Regions from separate parts of the Nocardiopsis sp. L17-MgMaSL7 genome, predicted to be linked through region 1. Evidence: riboswitches for the same ligand, from Rfam matches in the RefSeq annotation. Region 1 holds a riboswitch; each other region holds the start of a gene.
The links. A riboswitch is a leader RNA that binds a small molecule or an ion and turns the genes downstream of it on or off. The one in region 1 is predicted to bind S-adenosylmethionine.
Positions count from the first base shown of each region.

Region 1 (6,084 bases):
GTAGGGCGGGGAGCCGTGGAGGTGAGGGCGACGTATCCGCCGCCGCGCATCATCGTGTGCAGTGTGTCGAGCCCGGCTGGCGGTTCCTGTTCGGTGCCGGGTCGGGTCATCAGTACGGCGACGGGCTCGTCGAAGTCGACGAGCCCGCTGGTGTGGAGGCGTCGGAGCACGGTGTCCGTCCCGGAGTCACCGGCACCGTCCCCGGCCAGAACCGTCGCGTTGAGCGCGGGGGCGGCCAGCACCCCCGCAGTTCCGGTCGGGGCCAGGTGCACCACGGTGGCGTCGGTGTTGGCCCGGCGGATCCGCTCTGCGGTGCCGGGCACCGGACAGCCCCAGTCCACGAACTGGCGTATCCCGGCGTCCGCGCAGAGGTAGTCGACCACGCGGCCGAGAAAGGCCTGGTGCAGACGGACCAGTTCGGTCTCGGCGGGGTCGGGCGGCGGGCAGCCGCGCGCGCTGAGGCTGACCACCGGTGATGGTTGCTCGGGCACGCGCGGGGGTTCGGTCGCTCGGAACACGGCCGTGAGGGGACCTGTCTTGGGTCCTCGGACGTCCGTCACGTTCACGCTCCCCCAGCCGGTTCGCTCGCGGGAGGCGGGCCGCGTCGTCGGTGCGGACCGGTCGGGTCCGGCGACGGCGCGCCCCACCGTCAGGGCCCGATAGTACCGTCTGGGAACGTGATCCCCAGCACACCTAAGCGTGAAATGTGACTTAGTGCGTCGAATGTGGGGTCATGCGTAACAAGGTTCCTTGAGTCCGAGGTCCCACGCCCTTCCCGAACACCCCGGAGTCGGTGCCTCCCAGCTCCCGCACCCAGCGGACCCACAGGACGCAGACTCCCCCCGAGCACAGCCCGAAGATCACCAGGGCCCACACCAGCAACCACGTCTCCACCGACGCACCTTTCGTCCCCACTGGCTGTGCCCGAGAGAGCCGGGCGCTACCGGACGTGGCCCGATTCGGCCAGAGCGCGGTGTGGGGAGAGGTGGTGTGCCAGGGCCCGGGAAGGCGCGCGGCACCGGTGAGGGCCGACCGAACGACAGCAGGCGGCCCGGACCCCGGCCGAACCGCCCGCGCACCGCAACGGGTTCAGAGCACGTTGCGGGGGTCCGGGACCGGGGCGAGGCGGCCGTCGCAGTCGGCGTACTCCCAGAGCGGGCCCCGGGCCACGAGGTCGGCGACGGCTCCGACGAGCCGGTCCACGTGCTCCTCGGTGGTCCCCACGCCCAGGCTCGCCCGCACGGCCTGCTCGTGCCCCTCGGGCAGCAGGCGGGTGGTGAGGGGGTGGGCGCAGAACAGGCCGTCCCGCACCCCGATCCCGTACTCGGCGGAGAGCGCGGCGGCCAGGAGGTCGGCGGGCAGGCCGTCGACCACGAAGGACACGATCCCGACCCGCGCGTGCTCGGGGTCCCACAGGGACAGTTCGTGCACGCCCTCGATCTCGCCCAGCCCGGCGCGCAGGCGCTCCAGGAGCGCGGCCTCGCGGATGTGCTGGAGGGAGAGAGTCTCGGTGGTGAAGGTGTCGCAGGCCGCCGCCAGTGCCACGGCTCCCAGGACGTTCGGGCTGCCCGCCTCGTGTCTGGCAGGGAGGTCGTTCCACTGGACGTCGTGTTCGGTCACCCGGCGGGTGGCGCCCCCGCCCGCGAGGTAGGGGGCGGCGGCGGAGAGCCAGTCGGCGCGGCCCGCCAGCACCCCCGAGCCGAAGGGGGCGTAGAGCTTGTGACCGGACAGCGCCACGTAGTCCGCGCCGGTCGCGGCGAGGCTGAACGGCAGGTGCGGCACGTACTGGGCGGCGTCCACCACCACGCGGGCGCCCTCGGCGTGGGCGGCCTCCACCAGCTCCTCGACCGGCCAGATCTCACCGGTGACGTTGGAGGCGGCGGTGACGCACAGCAGCCGGGGACCCTCGGGCTCCTCGGCGAGCGCGGTGCGGGCGGCGGTGACGGCCGCCTCGGGCGACGCGGGCAGCGGGAGCCGGACCACCTTCCCGGCGCGCGAGGCCGGGTGCTCCCACGGGAGGAGGCTGGCGTGGTGCTCGGACTCGAAGACCACCACGGTGCAGCCCTCGGGGACGGCGCGGGCCAGCAGGTTCACGGCGTCGGTGGTGCCGCGCACGAACACGACCGCGTCAGCGGAGCCGGACGCGTCGGCCTCCGTGCGCACGCCCAGGAACCGGGAGACGCTGCGGCGGGCGCGTTCGTAGGCGTCGGTGCTGACCTGTGAGTGGTGCCCGGCGCCCCGGTGGACGCTGGCGTAGTAGGGCAGGGCGGCGGCGAGCGCGTCGGCGACGCTGGTCAGACACGGGGCACTGGCGGCGTAGTCGAAGTTCGCGTAGTCCACGTACTCGCCGGTGACCAGCGGGGTCCCACCCTCGGCTGTGACGATCGCGCACTCGGTGCGGGCCCTGGCGTCGCGGGCCGCGTCCCTGGCGGCGGAACGGCTGGAGCGCGTGGAGTCGAACGGGATGACAGTGGTCATGGGGCACCTCTTCTGTGGGTCGTGGGACCCACGGGGTACGCCGATGACGGCCGCGCCTCAGGGGTCCGCGCTTGTCTGACACGGTCGTGTCGGGACCTGGTCCTCACCCGGGGCACCCCACCGCGGAAGGAGGGTTGCCGACCAGCTAGCCGGGGCTTGTCGCTGGTACTCGTGACCTGTGCCGAAATGTAACACAAGCTCCCGTGGGCGCGCATCCGCGCCCGTGTGCCCCGGGCCACCCCCGCCCTTGACACCGACCGTCCCGGCTGGGCCATACTGATCGGGAACTGCCCTCACGTCGCGGGTGTCCGGTTTCCCCCGGCTGCCCTTCAGACGCGAGACTCCAGTGAGTCGGAGTTTTCGCGTGCCCGCAGACAAGAGGTGCTCTTCCTTTGTACGGCGACGACCGTGTTCAGCAGCTTTTCCGCAACCCGAGGGTTGTGCTCATCTCCGGCTACGCCCGTCTTCCCGACTCGGTGGCGAGCCATTCCCAGTACCAGCGGCTCGGGGTCGTGCTCGCGGTGGACTCCGCGGACGGCCGGATCGTGGCCGCGGACACCACGCTCCTGACCGACCTCGCCAAGGACTTCTTCCGTGCCCTGGTCGAGGGCGCCTCGGTGACCGACGACATCGCGGAGATCGTCCAGCGGGTCCAGACGCGCTACGCGGGCCAGTCCGGCGCCGCGCTCACCACCGCGCTCCGCCGCTGCCTGGAGACCTACTACCAGCTGCGGGACGGCGACCAGCTGCCCTGCGGCCCCGAGGATCCCGCCAGCCTCGACGGCAAGGAGTGACCCCCCATGAGTGAGACCAGTCCCCAGCCCGCCCCCGCGGACGGAACAGGGGAGGACGCCCCGCTCCCCCTCGCCGGAGTGCGGATCGCCGACCTGTCCCGCGTGCTCGCGGGCCCCTACGCCACCATGCTGCTCGCGGACATGGGCGCCGAGGTGGTGAAGGTGGAGCAGCCCGGTCGGGGCGACGACACCCGTTCCTGGGGTCCGCCCTACGCCGAGCCCACCGAGGAGCACCGGGCGGACCACTCCCCCGGCGAGGCCGCCTACTTCCTGTCCGTGAACCGGAACAAGCGGAGCCTGGCCGTGGACCTGAAGGACCCCGAGGGTCTGGCCGCCGTCCAGGAGCTGTGCGCCACCTCGGACGTGGTGATCCAGAACTTCCGGCCCGGGGTGATCGACCGGCTCGGCCTGGGGTACGCGCAGGTCAGCGCGCGCAATCCGGCGGTCGTGTACTGCTCGGTGAGCGGGTTCGGCCCGGAGCACGATCCCGCCACCCGCCCCGGGTTCGACATCGTCGTGCAGGCCGAGAGCGGGCTGATGGCCACGACCGGCCCCGCCGACGGTCCGGCGAGCAAGGTGGGTGTGGCGCTCACCGACGTCCTGACCGGCCTGAACGCGGCAGTGGGCATCCTCGGCGCGCTCATGCGGGCCCGGGTGACCGGACGCGGCGAGAACATCAGCGTCTCGCTGGTCAACTCCACCCTGTCGAGCCTGGTCAACCTGGCACAGCAGGCGCTGGTCACCGGAGCCGAACCGGCGCGTGTGGGCAACGCCCACACGACCATCGTGCCCTACCAGGTGTTCCCCACCAAGGACGCGGAGGTGGTGATCGCCGCCGGGAACGACGCCCTGTACCAGCGGCTGTGCGCCGCGATCGACCGCCCCGACCTGGGCCGGGACCCCCGGTACGCCACCAACCCGGAACGGGTGGCGCACCGGGACGAACTGGTCGCGGAACTCTCGGCGACACTGCGGGAACGGCCGGCCGAGCACTGGATGGGGGTCCTGGTCGGGGCCGGGGTCCCGGCTGGCAGGGTCCGCGGGGTACTGGACGCGCTGCGCACCGCCGACGCCAACGGCGACGACGTCCTGCGCACGGTGGAACACCCCACGGCCGGACCGTTGGAACAGGTGCGGGCGGGCTTTCGCATGGAGCACACCCCCGTGCCGATGACCGCCCCTCCGCTGCTCGGACAGCACTCGGAGCGGGTCCTGGCCGAGCTCGGCCTGACCCCGGACCGGATCGCGGCGCTCCTGGCCAGCGGCGCCGTCCAGCAGACCGACGTCGGCTGAGCCGGGGCCCGCGCCCCGGCACCGACCCCACACACGCAAGCACCACGAAGGGACACCCACCATGAGCGACTCCAAGCGCAGGGCCGCCGCCCCCGACCCCCTCGACTTCCTGGCCGTGGACGCCGAGCTCTCCGACACCGAGCGCGACATCCGCGACGCCGTCCGCGAGTTCTCCACCCGTGAGCTCCTGCCCAACGTCGCCGACTGGTTCGAGGCCGGAACCCTCCCGGACCCGCGCGGGCTGGCCAAGGCCTTCGGTGACCTGGGAGTGCTCGGCATGCACCTGGACGGCTACGGCTGCGGCGGTTCCAGCGCGGTCGCCTACGGCCTGGCCTGCAGGGAGCTCGAGGCGGTGGACTCCGGTCTGCGCAGCTTCGTGTCCGTGCAGGGATCGCTGGCCATGGCCGCCATCCACAAGTTCGGTTCGGAGGAGCACAAGAACGAGTGGCTGCCGAAGATGGCCGCCGGTGAGGCGATCGGCTGCTTCGGACTGACCGAGCCCGACTCCGGCTCCGACCCCGGCTCCATGCGCACGCGCGCCCGCCGTGACGGCTCGGACTGGGTCCTCAACGGCACCAAGATGTGGATCACCAACGGTTCGGTCGCCGACGTCGCCGTGGTGTGGGCCGCCACCGAGGACGGGATCCGGGGCTTCGTGGTGCCCACGGACACCCCCGGGTTCTCGGCCAACGTGATCCACAGGAAGCTCTCGCTGCGCGCCTCCATCACCTCCGAGCTGGTCCTGGAGGACGTGCGCCTGCCCGCCGACGCCGTCATGCCCGCGTCGAAGGGGCTCGGGTCGCCGCTGTCCTGCCTGAACGAGGCCCGCTACGGCATCGTGTGGGGCGTGGCCGGTGCCGCCCGCGCCTGCTACGAGGCGTCCCTGGACTACGCGAAGACGCGTGAGCAGTTCGGCAAGCCCATCGGCGGGTTCCAGCTCACCCAGCGCAAGCTCGCCGACATGGTCGTGGACGTCAACCACGCCTCGATGACAGCGCTGCGGATCGGCCGGCTCAAGGACGAGGGGAACTGCCACCACAACCACGTGAGCTTCGGGAAGTTCGCCAACGTGGCGGCGGCGCAGCGGGTGGCCCGGACCGCGCGCGGCATCCACGGTGCCAACGGGATCACCCTGGAGTACCCGGTGATGCGTCACATGGTGAACCTGGAGACGGTGGCCACCTACGAGGGCACGGAGGAGATCCACGCGCTCAGCATCGGCCAGTCCGTGACCGGCGTCTCGGCGTTCCGGTAGGGCGGCGGGCACCCCTCGGGTGCCATCGGTGGCCGGAAACCATCACAATGGGAGCATCCGATCGAGGGAGTTGCCGAAGATGGTGAACGAACCGACGAAGCGGTTCGAGATGACGAAACTGCGGCGGACCGCCAACGCCTTCGTCAGCGGCTTCGTCAAGTACGGGGCCTGCCCGCCGGAGCTGCACCTGCTCACCACGCGTGGGCGCACCTCCGGTTTCCTGCGCACCATCCCGCTCAGTGTCCTGGACAGTGAGAGCGGACG
Region 1 covers NZ_QGTF01000001.1:38,911-44,994, forward strand. Annotated here, with positions in the region: gene BDW27_RS00185 (SAM-dependent methyltransferase) at 1-560, opposite strand, end outside; gene BDW27_RS00195 (aminotransferase class V-fold PLP-dependent enzyme) at 1,090-2,478, opposite strand; SAM riboswitch class IV at 2,541-2,655, opposite strand; gene BDW27_RS00200 (DUF3870 domain-containing protein) at 2,871-3,272, shown strand; gene BDW27_RS00205 (CaiB/BaiF CoA-transferase family protein) at 3,279-4,565, shown strand; gene BDW27_RS00210 (acyl-CoA dehydrogenase family protein) at 4,627-5,820, shown strand; gene BDW27_RS00215 (nitroreductase/quinone reductase family protein) at 5,900-6,084, shown strand, end outside.

Region 2 (6,084 bases), on a different contig from region 1:
GGCGCCGCGCTCGGCCCGAACTCGTGGACGATCACCTCGGGGTCGCGTTCGACGACCGAGGCCGGGTCGACGGTGGTCTCGGCCTGCTGGTCGCCACCGGTCCCGACGTCGCCGAAGACGTTCTCGCCCCCGGCGGCCGTGATGATCTGGTCGAAACCGGATCCTGGCAGCCCGGTCAGGTAGGGCTCCTCGGTCTCCCAGTACACGCGGACCGCGTCGGTCCCCTCGACCCGGTCCGAGACCAGGTCGAAGATCTCGTCGTAGAACCCGGAGACCGCCTCGGCCCCCTCGGGCTCGGCGAAGACCCGGCCGAGCAGGTCGACCGTCTCGTGGAACACGTCGAAGTCCCAGGCGGTGGCGACCACGACCGGGACACCGAAGGGCTCCAGCTGCTCCGCGGCCTCCTGCCAGGCGCCGTTGCGCGGCACGATGAACACGTCCGGTTCCAGGGCGACCACGGACTCGTAGTTGATCTCCTGGAGGTCCTCGCTGACGATCTCGTCCTCGCCGATCCCCAGGTAGGGCAGCCGGTTGGCGGAGACCCGGTCGTAGCCCACGACCCGGTCGCCCGCGCCGATGGCCTGCGCGAACTCGTTGCCGTAGCTGTTGAGGACCACGGCCCGCTCCACGGGTCCCGCCAACTCGACGGTGCGGTCGGCGTCGTCCACCACGGTGATGGTCGCACCCCCGCCGTTCGCGGTGTCACCGCTCTCGGACACCACCTCACCGCACGCGGTGAGACCGATGACGAGAGCGGTCAGTGCGCCGAGTGTGGCCGCGCGGGCAGGGCGGCCGGGAAGTGCTGTCATGGCTTTCGTTCCTTGGGTGGGAGGAGGGCACGTGTGCGGTGCCCCGGGGAGGGTTCGGGTGGCGGGGGCGGAGGGGCCGGTGTTCATGGCGCGACGTCGGCCGTCCCGGGCCAGTAGGGGTCACCCAGGGTGAGCATCAGCCGGTTGGCCCAGGAGAAGAAGGACGTCGCGAACACCAGGTCGGTGAGTTCGAGGTCGGACAGGCCCAGGCCACGCAACCGCTCGACCTGGGCGGCCGTGGCCGACGACGGGGTCGTCGCCAGGGCGGCGGCGAACTCCGTGACCGCGGCCCAGCGCGGCTCCTGCCCGTGCGCGAGCGGGGCCGTGCCGGTGGGGCGCCAGTCGGCGTCGCGCTCCAGGACGGCGTCGAGCAGGCGCTGGACGTCGTCCGGCCGGTCGGCCATCTGAGCGGCCTTGCGCGCGTGCACCGACGCGCAGTACACGCAGTCGTTCACCTTGCTGGTGGCGGTGGCCGCCAGTTCCCGCTCGGCACGGGGGAGTCCCTCCCGGCTCGTGAAGACCGCCGCGTCCAGAGCCGTGCGGGCGGCCAGGACACCGGGGACGCGGGAGAGCAGGCGGAAGTACTCGCCGTTGGTCTTGCCCCGGAACGAGGCGGCCTGTTCCTCGGTGAGATCGTCGGTGCGGACCGGAGGCGGCCAGGCGGTCCAGGACAGCAGCTCCCGGGTGTACTCCACGGGTCGCTCGCCTCCGTTGGCGGCCCTACGCGAGGCGTTCTTGACCCTCCCGCGCCCCGGGGCGGTCCGGGCGGGCGGGGCCACGTGTTCCTGGCCTTGCCCCTCCAGCAACCGCAGACCGTGCACCACGCGGGCCTGGAAGGAGGTGAACGCCGCGATCTGCGAGACCACGACCACGGCATCGGTGTCCCAGCCCGCGTCGGTCAGCCCCTCCACGTCCTCGCGCACGGCCAGGGCGGGGGAGACGCTCAGCAGGTCCACGTGTCGGGCGGCCGCGCGCAGGGCGGGGTCCTCGGGCAGGTCGTCCGTGAACAGGGCCGGATCGGCGCCCAGATCCGTGTGGTGGTCCACGAGTTCGCGGGAGCCGTGCCAGCGGGCGGCGAGGGCGGCGAGCCCGTGTCGGACGGCGGGCGCGACCGGTCCAGGGCCGCCGAACAGCGCGTCCTCGGCGGCCTGGGCCCGCTCGTTGATCTCGTGTTTGGTGGTGCGCGCCCGCTCGGTGACCTCTGTCAGGGCCGCCAGTCGGCCGACGGTGTCGCCGCCGCGGAGGGGCGCCGCCCCGGGGTTGGTGCTCACAGTCTCGCCTCGTCGCTCGTGTCGGGGCTGCGGGGCGGCGAAGGCGTCAGGGGGTAGGGGGTGTCGCACGCTTGCCGCGTCACGCAGCCGGGTCGTCGTCTCCGGGGCACCCCACCGTGCAGGAGGGTTGCCGTCCAGCGAGCCGGAACTTCGCGCTGGAACTCTTGACCTGAAAAGCAACTTAGTCGATAGGAAATGTTCCCTACAAGGGATCGGGGGAGTGAGGAAGGCTACAGGGCTCCGCCCCAGGCAAGGTCGTGATGGGATGGGTCCGCTGTACGCCGACGACACCGGGGGAGAACCGTGCGCTGGACCGTCCACTCCGAGAGGCCGCTGTACACCGATCCGTGGATGGACGTCCGGATCGCGGACGTGGAGATCACCGGCGGTCGGCACCTGGAGCACCGGCTGATCCGGACGTCGCCCGGGGCGGGCGCGGTCGTCATGGACAAGGAGGACCGGGTGCTCCTGGAGTGGCGCCACCGGTTCATCCCCGACACGTGGGCCTACGAGATCCCCATGGGCGGTGTCGAGGCCGGTGAGAGCCCGGTGGACGCGGCGGCGCGCGAGGTGCTGGAGGAGACGGGTTGGCGGCCGGGGCCGTTGTGTCCACTGGTGTACGTCCAGCCCACCCCGGGGATCTCGGACTCCGCCCACCACGTCTTCTTCGCGGACACCGCCGAGTACGTGGGCGATCCCGCGGAGGACTGGGAGTCGGAGCGCGTCGAGTGGGTGCCGCTCGCCGACGTGCCCGGACTCGTGGCGGGGAGGCGACTGGTGGCGGGGACCTCGATGACGGCCCTGCTGTACCTGTACGGGGTGGGGCGCCCGACCCCGTGAACCCGCGGGGCCGTGCTGTGGCCCGTCGGGCGAAGGTGAGAACTTGGGCAACCGCCTGCGAGGTCCGGATTCGAATGGCTACTGTGGCCCCACTCGTCCCTGCGATCGTGAGGTGGCCCGTTGGTTCACGAGTCGTTGTTCGGTCTCCCCGAACTCTCCCCGGTGCCGGTGGTGATGAGCCTGGACGCCCAGCGGTACGAGCGGATGTGGAGTGTCGACGGGACCCACGAGTTCCGGCGCCGCTTCCTCACCGGGGTGCCCGCCCAGTGGTTCGTGTACCTCACCCGTCCCGAGGGGCGGCTGTGCGCGGTGATCGACCTGGGGGCGGCGATCGTGGACACTCCGCGCGAGATCGCGCGGATCGCCGAGCGCGTGAGCCCGGGTGAGGGAGCCCTCGTGGAGGAGTACCTGGCCGGGGACGGCGAGGTGGGGTACGCGATGCCCGTCCGGCGGGTGCGGGAGTTCTCCGGTTTCACCGACACGGAGCTGGACCGGATGCTCGACGGCTTCCAGCCGCCGGAGGGTCACGTCCTGGTCGACGACCATCCCGGCTGGCGGGCGGTCTGCGACAAGCTGCTCTCCGGAGCCGTGCTCCGCGAGACCACGATCAGTCCCGTGTACTGACGGCGCCTCCGGTGGCGGCACGCCGCCGGTGTGGGTAGGTCCTCCCGTGAGACGAGGAGGATCTATGACCGCATGCGATCACGACTGGACCTCGGGTCCCAACGGCGGAACGGAGCAGTGCTCGAACTGCGGGGCCATTCGGTCCCGGAACTACTGAGTTCCCGCCGCCCGAACGGCCACCCGGTCGCAGTCCGCGCAGTCGGTCCGGCACGGGGCGCCGAAGTTGTTCATGCTCATGGACTTGCAGCGGACGCACACCAGACGCCTGCCACCCGGTGGGTCGTGACGCCACTCGTGATGGCCGCGGCGGCAGATCCCCGAGGGGAGGATGCGGGTGGGGTCACTCGTGCTCATGAGGACACCGTAACCGTGGAGTACGCGGACGGGGAAGGGCGGCTCCGGAACGTCACCGAATGCGCCGCATCCGACGGTTGGGGAGAAGTGCCCGACCGCCACGGGCGCGTTCGGTCGCCTGAGCGCGGAAGGTTCCCCCGTCCCGTGATGGAGGGGGAAGCCGTGGGGGAAGGGATGGGGGAGACAGCGGACCACAAGTAGTTTAAGATTCAACTTGTTGTACTGAGTGGCCAGCCGGACGAGAAAGGGTGAAGGACATGGACGTGCGTCCCTCGGGGATTCACCACGTGACAGCGATCGCGAGCGACCCACAGGCCAACGCCGACTTCTACCTGAACGCGCTGGGCATGCGCATGGTCAAGCGGACGGTCAACTTCGACGCCCCGGAGACCTACCACTTCTACTACGGGGACCGCGCGGGCAATCCCGGCACCATCATGACCTTCTTCCCCTGGCCCGACGCGCCCAAGGGAAGGATCGGCGCGGGTCAGGCCACCACCACGACCTTCTCCGTCCCCGAGGGCTCCCTGGGCTGGTGGGCCGAGCACCTCGCCGCGCTGAACGTGCCGGCCTCCCGCCCGACCGAACGCGGCGAGGAGGACGTCCTCACCCTGCGGGACCCGGACGGACTCGTCATCGAGCTGGCCGCCAGCGCCGACCACCACGACACCGACCCCTGGGACGGGGGAGCGGTCCCCGTCGACCACGCCATCCGGGGCATCCGCGCCGTCACCCTCACCGAACACGACGCGGACGGCACCGCCCTGATGCTCGGCGACCAGCTCGGCTTCCACCTGCACAGCGAGAACGGCAACCGGATGCGGTTCCGGACCAACGACACCGGCGACGGGGTCGGCACCATCGTCGACGTCGTCGCCGACCCCGGGGCCGAGCGGGGCGTGGTCGCCGCCGGAACCGTCCACCACGTCGCCTACCGCGCCCCGGACACACCCGTTCAGGAGTCCTGGCGCCAGCGCTTGGAGGACGACGGCGTGGGGGTCACCGAGATCCGCGACCGCACGTACTTCACCTCGATCTACTTCCGCGAGCCCGGCGGCGTGCTGCTGGAGATCGCCACCGACGGCCCCGGGTTCGATTACGACGAACCGCTGCTCGAACTGGGCCGCTCGCTGAAGCTGCCGCCGTGGCTGGAGCCCAGCCACGAGCAGATCGCCGCCCGCCTGCCGCGTGTGGAGGTCGACCAGTGACCCCGCCCGCCACCTCGGTCGAGGACTTCGTCCACGTCTACGAACCGGGCACCGCGCCGGACGCGCCGACCCTGCTGCTCCTGCACGGGACCGGCGCGGACGAACACGACCTGCTGCCCCTGGGGCGGGCCCTGGCACCGGGCGCCGCGCTGCTGTCCCCGCGCGGCAGGGTCGACGAGAACGGCATGAACCGCTGGTTCCGCCGTCTGCGGGAAGGGGTCTTCGACGTCGACGACCTCATCGGGCGCACCGCCGAGCTGGCCGGTTTCGTCGGGGCGGCCACCGCCGCCTACGACCTCGACCCCGGGCGGATCGTGGTGAGCGGGTTCTCGAACGGGGCCAACACGGGCGCCGGGCTGCTCCTGCTCCACCCGGGACTGGTCGCGGGCGCGGCGCTGTTCGCGGGCGGCGCCCCGCTCCAGGGACGCGAACCCGCGCCGGTGGATCTGTCGGGGACACGGGTGTTCCTCGGTAACGGCGTGGCCGATCCCATCACGACCATTGACCAGTCCCGTCTGCTCGCCTCCCAGTTGGGGGAGCGGGGGGCGAGGGTCCTGGTCCGGGAGCACGCCGGGGGACACCAGCTGACGCCGGAGGTGCTGGCCGAGGCCCGGGACTGGTTTGCCCGCGAGGAGTTCTGAGCTCGACTCGCCGGGGACCGGCTCGGGGCCGGTCCCCGGGGTTCCCGCCCAGTCGCGGTGGCGCCCCCTGCACCCGGGCGTCACTGCTTCTCTTCGGTCCTTGGTGAATCCACGTCGTAAAGCTGGCTGTTCGGCGGGGTACGCACGCCTCCAAAGCAACCCGGCGGCAACGGACCCCGTCACCCCAACCGGCCGTAAGGGGATCACTGCTCCGGTCCCGTGACAAAGCGGTACGCGTCAGTGGCTACATTGGCTCGCGCCCCGTTCCCCGTCATGGAAGACAGCCGATGATCCTCTCTTCTCACACCGCACGGCTCCGGTGATGGACCCCGAAATC
Region 2 covers NZ_QGTF01000003.1:130,273-136,356, reverse strand. Annotated here, with positions in the region: gene BDW27_RS06020 (ABC transporter substrate-binding protein) at 1-809, opposite strand, end outside; gene BDW27_RS06015 (peroxidase-related enzyme) at 893-2,080, opposite strand; SAM riboswitch class IV at 2,143-2,250, opposite strand; gene BDW27_RS06010 (NUDIX hydrolase) at 2,384-2,920, shown strand; gene BDW27_RS06005 (hypothetical protein) at 3,041-3,544, shown strand; gene BDW27_RS06000 (hypothetical protein) at 3,695-3,898, opposite strand; gene BDW27_RS05995 (ring-cleaving dioxygenase) at 4,156-5,106, shown strand; gene BDW27_RS05990 (alpha/beta hydrolase) at 5,103-5,747, shown strand; gene BDW27_RS05985 (TSUP family transporter) at 6,070-6,084, shown strand, end outside.
Region 2: linked by a shared signal. The riboswitch ahead of BDW27_RS06015 (peroxidase-related enzyme) and the one ahead of BDW27_RS00195 (aminotransferase class V-fold PLP-dependent enzyme) in region 1 are both predicted to bind S-adenosylmethionine.

Region 3 (6,084 bases), on a different contig from region 1:
CTGCCGGGGGTCTCCGTGGACGAGGACCACCCCGACCTCCGGGACAACCTGGTGGTCGACACCGAGTTCGGCACGAACGGCAACGACACCGATCCCGGCACGGCGGCGGGCGCGCTGGTCGTCGGACACGGCCACGGTATGGACGCGGACGGCGGGGTGCTGGGAGTGGCCCCGGCCGCGAGGCTGCTGGTCCTGCCCACCGACGACGGTCCCGCGGAGGTCATCGGCTACGCCGTGGAGCAGGGGGCCCAGGTCGTCCTGCTCCAGGACGAGGTCGAACAGGACGAGGACCTCCAGACGGCGACCGCCTCGGCCGCGCGGAGCGGGACGCTGGTCGTCGCCCCGGCGGGCGGCGAGGCGGACCCGAACGTCCTGGCGGTGGGCGGTGTGGACGAGGAGGGCGCCCTCCTGCCCGACTCGCCCCCGGCCGAGTCGATCGACCTCCTCGCGCCCGGCGCCGAGCTGTCCACGGCCGGCCCGGACATGGGCCAGACCGACGTGACCGGCACCCCGTACGCCGCCGCGGTGGCCGCGGGCGCGGCCGCGCTGCTCACCTCCGAGTACCCGCAGCTGGGCGCCGAGCAGCTCCGTGACGCCCTGGTGGAGGGCTCCCAACAGGGCGGGCAGGGGCTGGCGTCCCTGTACCTGCCCTCGGCTGTCGCGCAGGCCTCCGGGAACGCCCAGGACATGCCGCTCGTCGACGACAACCTGGTGCAGGACGACTCCCCGACCGTTCCGGTGTGGATGTGGTTCGCGCTGGTCGGCGTGGTGCTGGCGCTGATCGTGATCCTGCTGGTGCTGTGGGTGCGCCGGACCAGCAAGGACCCCTACGGGGTGGCGGCCGAGCGGCAGGAGGAGGACCAGCGGATCGCCGCCGAGCGGGCCGAGCAGGCCAGGGCCGAGGAGCGCCCCTCCCGGCGCAAGGGCGGCCGCCGCCGCAAGAAGTAGGCGGGGCGTCGAGTCGGCTGAGGTCACACGCCCCCTGGCGGGGCGAGCCGTGGCGGATCGGGTGAAAAGCCCGTGACGCCACGGCTTTTCGTTGGTTAGGGTCCTTGCGGCACCACACACAGCTCGGCTCGGCGACACCTCGACGGTGGGAGACAGCATGGTTCGGATGCGGGACGGCAGCGCGGGCGACGCGGACTACGGGGTCATCGCCCGCACGTACACGGACCACCGGCAACCGGAACCGAGGATCGCCGAACTCCTCCACGCCGCCCTGGGAGACGCCCGGACGGTGCTCAACGTCGGGGCCGGGGCCGGGTCCTACGAACCCGCCGACCGCGACGTCACCCCCGTGGAGCCCTCGGCCAGCATGCGGGCCCGGCGCCCCGGGCACCTGCCCGCGGCGGTCGACGGCACCGCCGAGTCGCTGCCGTTCCCCGACGACTCCTTCGACGCCGCCATGACCACCTTCAGCGTCCACCAGTGGTCCGACCTCGCCAGGGGCCTGGCGGAGGTCCGCCGGGTGACCACGGGCCCTGTGGTGGTGCTGACCTGCGACCCCGCCCTGGTACGCGACTTCTGGCTATACGGCTACTGCCCGGAGGTCCTGGACACCGAGGCGCGCCGCTACCCGGAGCCGTCGGTCCTGGCCGAGGGGCTGGGAGGAACGACCACCGTCACCCGGGTGCCGATCCCGCTCGACTGCTCGGACGGCTTCAACGAGGCCTACTACGGCCGCCCCGAGGCGCTGCTCGACCCCGGGGCCCGGCAGGCCTGTTCGGCGTGGAGCTTCGTCGACGAGGCCGCGCACACCCGCTTCCACGAGGACCTCTCCCGCGACCTCCGCGACGGCACGTGGGACGCGCGCCACGGCCGCCTGCGTGAACTCCCCGAGTGGGAGGGCTCGCTCGTCCTGGTGGTCTCCACCCCTGAGGGACGCCCCCAGGCCTGACCGTCGCGTTCGGTCATGCCGCTCGGACGGTCGGTAGTGCCACGAATGCGCGTGCATATGTAAGGCACGTCGAAAGCCTTGACGCGGGTACGCCGGACGGCAAGGCTTTGTGGAATGTCGCCTCTCGAAACGCCCTCTCTGCCCTCACGAGGAGACAGGCGGGTCGCCTCCGACCCCATGGCACGCAACCTGGTGAACGGTCGCGTGCGCCTCTCCGAACCCGACCCCAAGTGGCCCTACCTGTTCCGCCAGGAGGAATCCCGTATCCGGGGCGCACTGGGGGACCGCGTGCTGTCCCTGGACCACGTCGGCTCCACAGCGGTGTCCGGCCTGGCCGCCAAACCCTGCGTGGACCTGGTCATGGCGGTCACCGACTCCGCCGACGAGACCGCCTACCTGGACGACCTGGAGAAGGTGGGATACACCCTGGTCATCGCCGAACCCGACTGGTACGAACACCGGGTCCTCAAGGGTCCCAGCGTCAACCTCAACCTCCACGTGTTCAGCCAGGGGTGCGAGGAGATCGACCGCATGCGGCTCTTCCGCGACTACCTCATCGCGGACGCCGGGGCCCGGGAACGCTACACCGCGGTCAAGCGTGAACTCTCCGAACGCACCTGGAAGCGCATCCAGGACTACGCCGACGCCAAGTCCGGCATCGTCACCGAACTCCTCGCCGAGGCCGAGGCCTGGAAGGCGGCCGCCTCCCGGACCCACTGACCGGATACCGGTCGGGCGCCCGGTGACTTACCGGATGACCGGAGTCCGACCGAGAGCCAGCGGGTCGTGGGCCGCAACATGACCCCGCCGAAGGGCGTGTCCAGCACGGGACACGCCCTCGCGTTGTTCCCGGCGTCCCGGCCGTCTCCGGCGCGCGGCGCGTCCCGACGCCCGGCACCCGTCCGGCCCCGCCGCGGCCGAGCGGCTCACATCGAACCCCGTCAGCCGTCCAGGGAACGCAGCTGCTCCTGGAACCAGCGGCGCGGCGGCAGCGCCACGGCGGCCTCGGCCAGCCGTCCCCGGCGCTCCTTGCGCTCCCCCTCGGGCATCGACAGCGCCCGGTGCAGTGCCTCGGCGGTCTCCACGGTGTCGTAGGGGTTGACCAGCAGGGCGTCCGCGCCCAGCTCGTCCGCCGCCCCCGCCTCACGCGAGAGCACCAGCACCGAGTCCCGCTCGGAGAGCACCGGGCCCTCCTTGGCGACCAGGTTCATGCCGTCCCGGATCGGGTTCACCAGCAGCACGTCGGCCATCTGGAACGAGGCCAGCGACCGCGGGTAGTCGTCGTTGACCTCCAGCACCAGCGGCGTCCACTCGGGGGTGGAGAACTCCTCGTTGATCTCCTTCGCGGTCCGCAGCACGGAGTCCGTGTACTCCCGGTACTCCGGCACGTCGCCCCTGCTCGGGTAGGCGAAGGCCAGGTGGGTGACCCGGCCCCGCCACTCCGGGTGCGCCGTCAGCAGCTCCCGGTACGCCTCCAGACCGCGCACGATGTTCTTGGACAGCTCCGTGCGGTCCACCCGGACGATCAGCCGGGTGTCGCCCACGGCCTCGCCCAGCGTCCGCCTGCGGTCCGCCACGGCGGGCTCCGAGGCGCTCTCCCGCAGCCCCTCCTCGTCCGCGCCCAGGGCGTGCACGCCCACCTCGACGATCCGGCCCCCGTGCTCCACGGTGCGCCGTTCGAGGTCGACGTCGGCGCGCAGGATCTCGGCGCAGCAGCGCAGGAACGCGTCGGCCCAGCGCGGGCTCAGGAACCCCAGCCGGTCGGCGCCGAGCATCCCCTCCAGCAGCTCCCGGGCCACCTGGGTGGGCAGCATCCGGAAGTACTCGGGTGGGGCCCACGGGGTGTGCGAGAAGTGCGCGATCCGCAGGTCCGGTCGGCGGGCGCGCAGGATGCGCGGCACCAGAGCCAGGTGGTAGTCCTGCACGGCCACGCGCGCGTTCTCGGCGGCACCGCTGACCAGCGCCTCCGCGAAGGCGTTGTTGTAGGCGGCGTAGTCCTCCCACTGGCTGCGGAACTCCGAGCCGAAGGAGGGCTTGTTCGGGGTGTCGTACAGCATGTGCTGCACGAACCACAGGGTCGAGTTGGCCACCCCGGTGTAGGCGCCCGAGAAGGTCGTCTCAGGGATGTCCAACATGTGGACTCGCATGCCGTCGAGGTCGTGCGCGAGGTCCAGACGGGCCCCCGGCGCCTCGGTGGCGGCGCGGCGGTCGGTGTCCGACAGGGCCGCGCACACCCACAGTCCGTCGATCTCGGTGGCCACGGAGATCATCCCCGAGACCAGTCCGCCGCCGCCCCGACGGTGCTCAAGCGAGCCGTCGTCGGCGGTGGAGAAGGAGACCGGGCCCCTGTTGGAGGCTATGAGGATCTGAGCCTTGTCCACGTGGTCGTCCTCTCGACGAAGGAAGCTCTGGGGATCACGCACTCCTCCTAGGTCTCGCCTACGGACAGTCGCCCCAAACCCCCTCGCGGGCAACGGTGGACACCGTCACAGGGGAGCCGGATCCGTACTCGGGTCGCGCCGCACGTGGACGGTGTCGTCTCAGCATTCGAGCCGCTTTGTGTAATCCGGATCACCCGGCATGGAAAATCGGTCAGCACCTCAGTTACAGTGACGGTGCGTTCTCGGAGAAGAACCGCCACAACTTCATATTGCTCATCCAGAGGGGTGGAGGGACCGGCCCTGCGAAGCCCCGGCAACCATCTCGACATGTGGAACCGCGATCAACGCGACCCGTCGAGGCAGGTGCCAACTCCGGCCTGGGGTCAAGGTGGCCACCAGGAAAGATGAGGGGAGACGCCTCGCCATGGCGATTGCCGCCGCTGAACCCACCTCCGTTCGCGCCTTCGGCCCCGGGACCGCGCTGTCCTGTCGGGAGTGCGGTGAGCGCTACGAACTCTCGCCGAGCTTCGCCTGCCAGTTCTGTTTCGGCCCCCTGGAGATCGCCTACGACTTCGGGCCCGTCACCCGCGAGCAGATCGAGAGCGGCCCCAAGAACATCTGGCGCTACCGCTCCCTCCTCCCGGTCCCCGACAACGTGGCCGACCTGCCCAACATGAACCCCGGCCTCACCCCCCTCGTCCGGGCCGACCGCCTCGCCGCCGAACTCGGCCTGCGCTCCCTGCACGTCAAGGACGACTCCGCCAACCCCACGCACTCCTTCAAGGACCGCGTGGTCGCGATCGCCGTCGAGGCCGCCCGCACCTTCGGGTTCACCACCCTCTCCTGCTCCTCCACCGGCAACCTCGCCGGTGCCGTGGGTGCCGCCGCCGCGCGTGCCGGATTCGACTCGTGCGTGTTCATTCCGGCCGGTCTGGAGGAGGGCAAGGTCGTCATGGCCGCCGTCTACGGCGGGAAGGTCGTGGCCATCGACGGCAACTACGACGACGTCAACCGCTTCTGCTCCGAGCTCATCGGCGACGAGGCGGGCGAGAGCTGGGGCTTCACCAACGTCAACCTGCGGCCGTACTACGCCGAGGGCTCCAAGACGCTGGCCTACGAGATCGCCGAGCAGCTCGGCTGGCGCCTGCCCGAGCAGATCGTCATCCCGATCGCCTCCGGCTCGCAGCTCACCAAGATCGACAAGGGCTTCCAGGAGCTGATCCGGGTCGGCCTCGTCGAGGACCGCCCCTACAAGGTGTTCGGCGCGCAGGCCACGGGCTGCTCGCCGGTCGCCCGCGCCTGGGCCGACGGGCACGACGTCATCCAGCCGGTCAAGCCGGACACCATCGCCAAGTCGCTGGCGATCGGCAACCCCGCGGACGGCCCGTACGTGCTGGACATCGCCAACCGCACCGGCGGGGCGATCGAACACGTGGGTGACGACGAGATCGTCGACGCCATCAAGCTGCTGGCCCGCACGGAGGGGATCTTCGCGGAGACCGCGGGCGGTGTGACCACCGGTGTCCTGCGCAAGCTGGTCCGCGAGGGCAGGCTCGACCCCGAGGCGGAGACGGTCATCGTCAACACCGGCGACGGGCTCAAGACCCTCAACGCCGTCGACTCGGGCGTCACCGCCACGATCAAGCCGTCCCTGGAGGCCTTCAAGGCCCAGGGCCTGGCCTGACCCGGACTCGCCCCACGTCCACCACCCACGTCCCAGGAGTACGAACACCATGAGCGTCAGCGTCCGCGTGCCTACCATCCTGCGCACCTACACCAACGACGCGTCCGAGGTGACCGCCGAGG
Region 3 covers NZ_QGTF01000006.1:242,792-248,875, reverse strand. Annotated here, with positions in the region: gene BDW27_RS12825 (S8 family serine peptidase) at 1-948, shown strand, start outside; gene BDW27_RS12820 (class I SAM-dependent methyltransferase) at 1,106-1,897, shown strand; gene BDW27_RS12815 (GrpB family protein) at 2,012-2,617, shown strand; gene BDW27_RS12810 (trehalose-6-phosphate synthase) at 2,839-4,278, opposite strand; SAM riboswitch class I at 4,549-4,689, shown strand; gene thrC (threonine synthase) at 4,703-5,962, shown strand; gene BDW27_RS12800 (ubiquitin-like small modifier protein 1) at 6,012-6,084, shown strand, end outside.
Region 3: linked by a shared signal. The riboswitch ahead of thrC (threonine synthase) and the one ahead of BDW27_RS00195 (aminotransferase class V-fold PLP-dependent enzyme) in region 1 are both predicted to bind S-adenosylmethionine.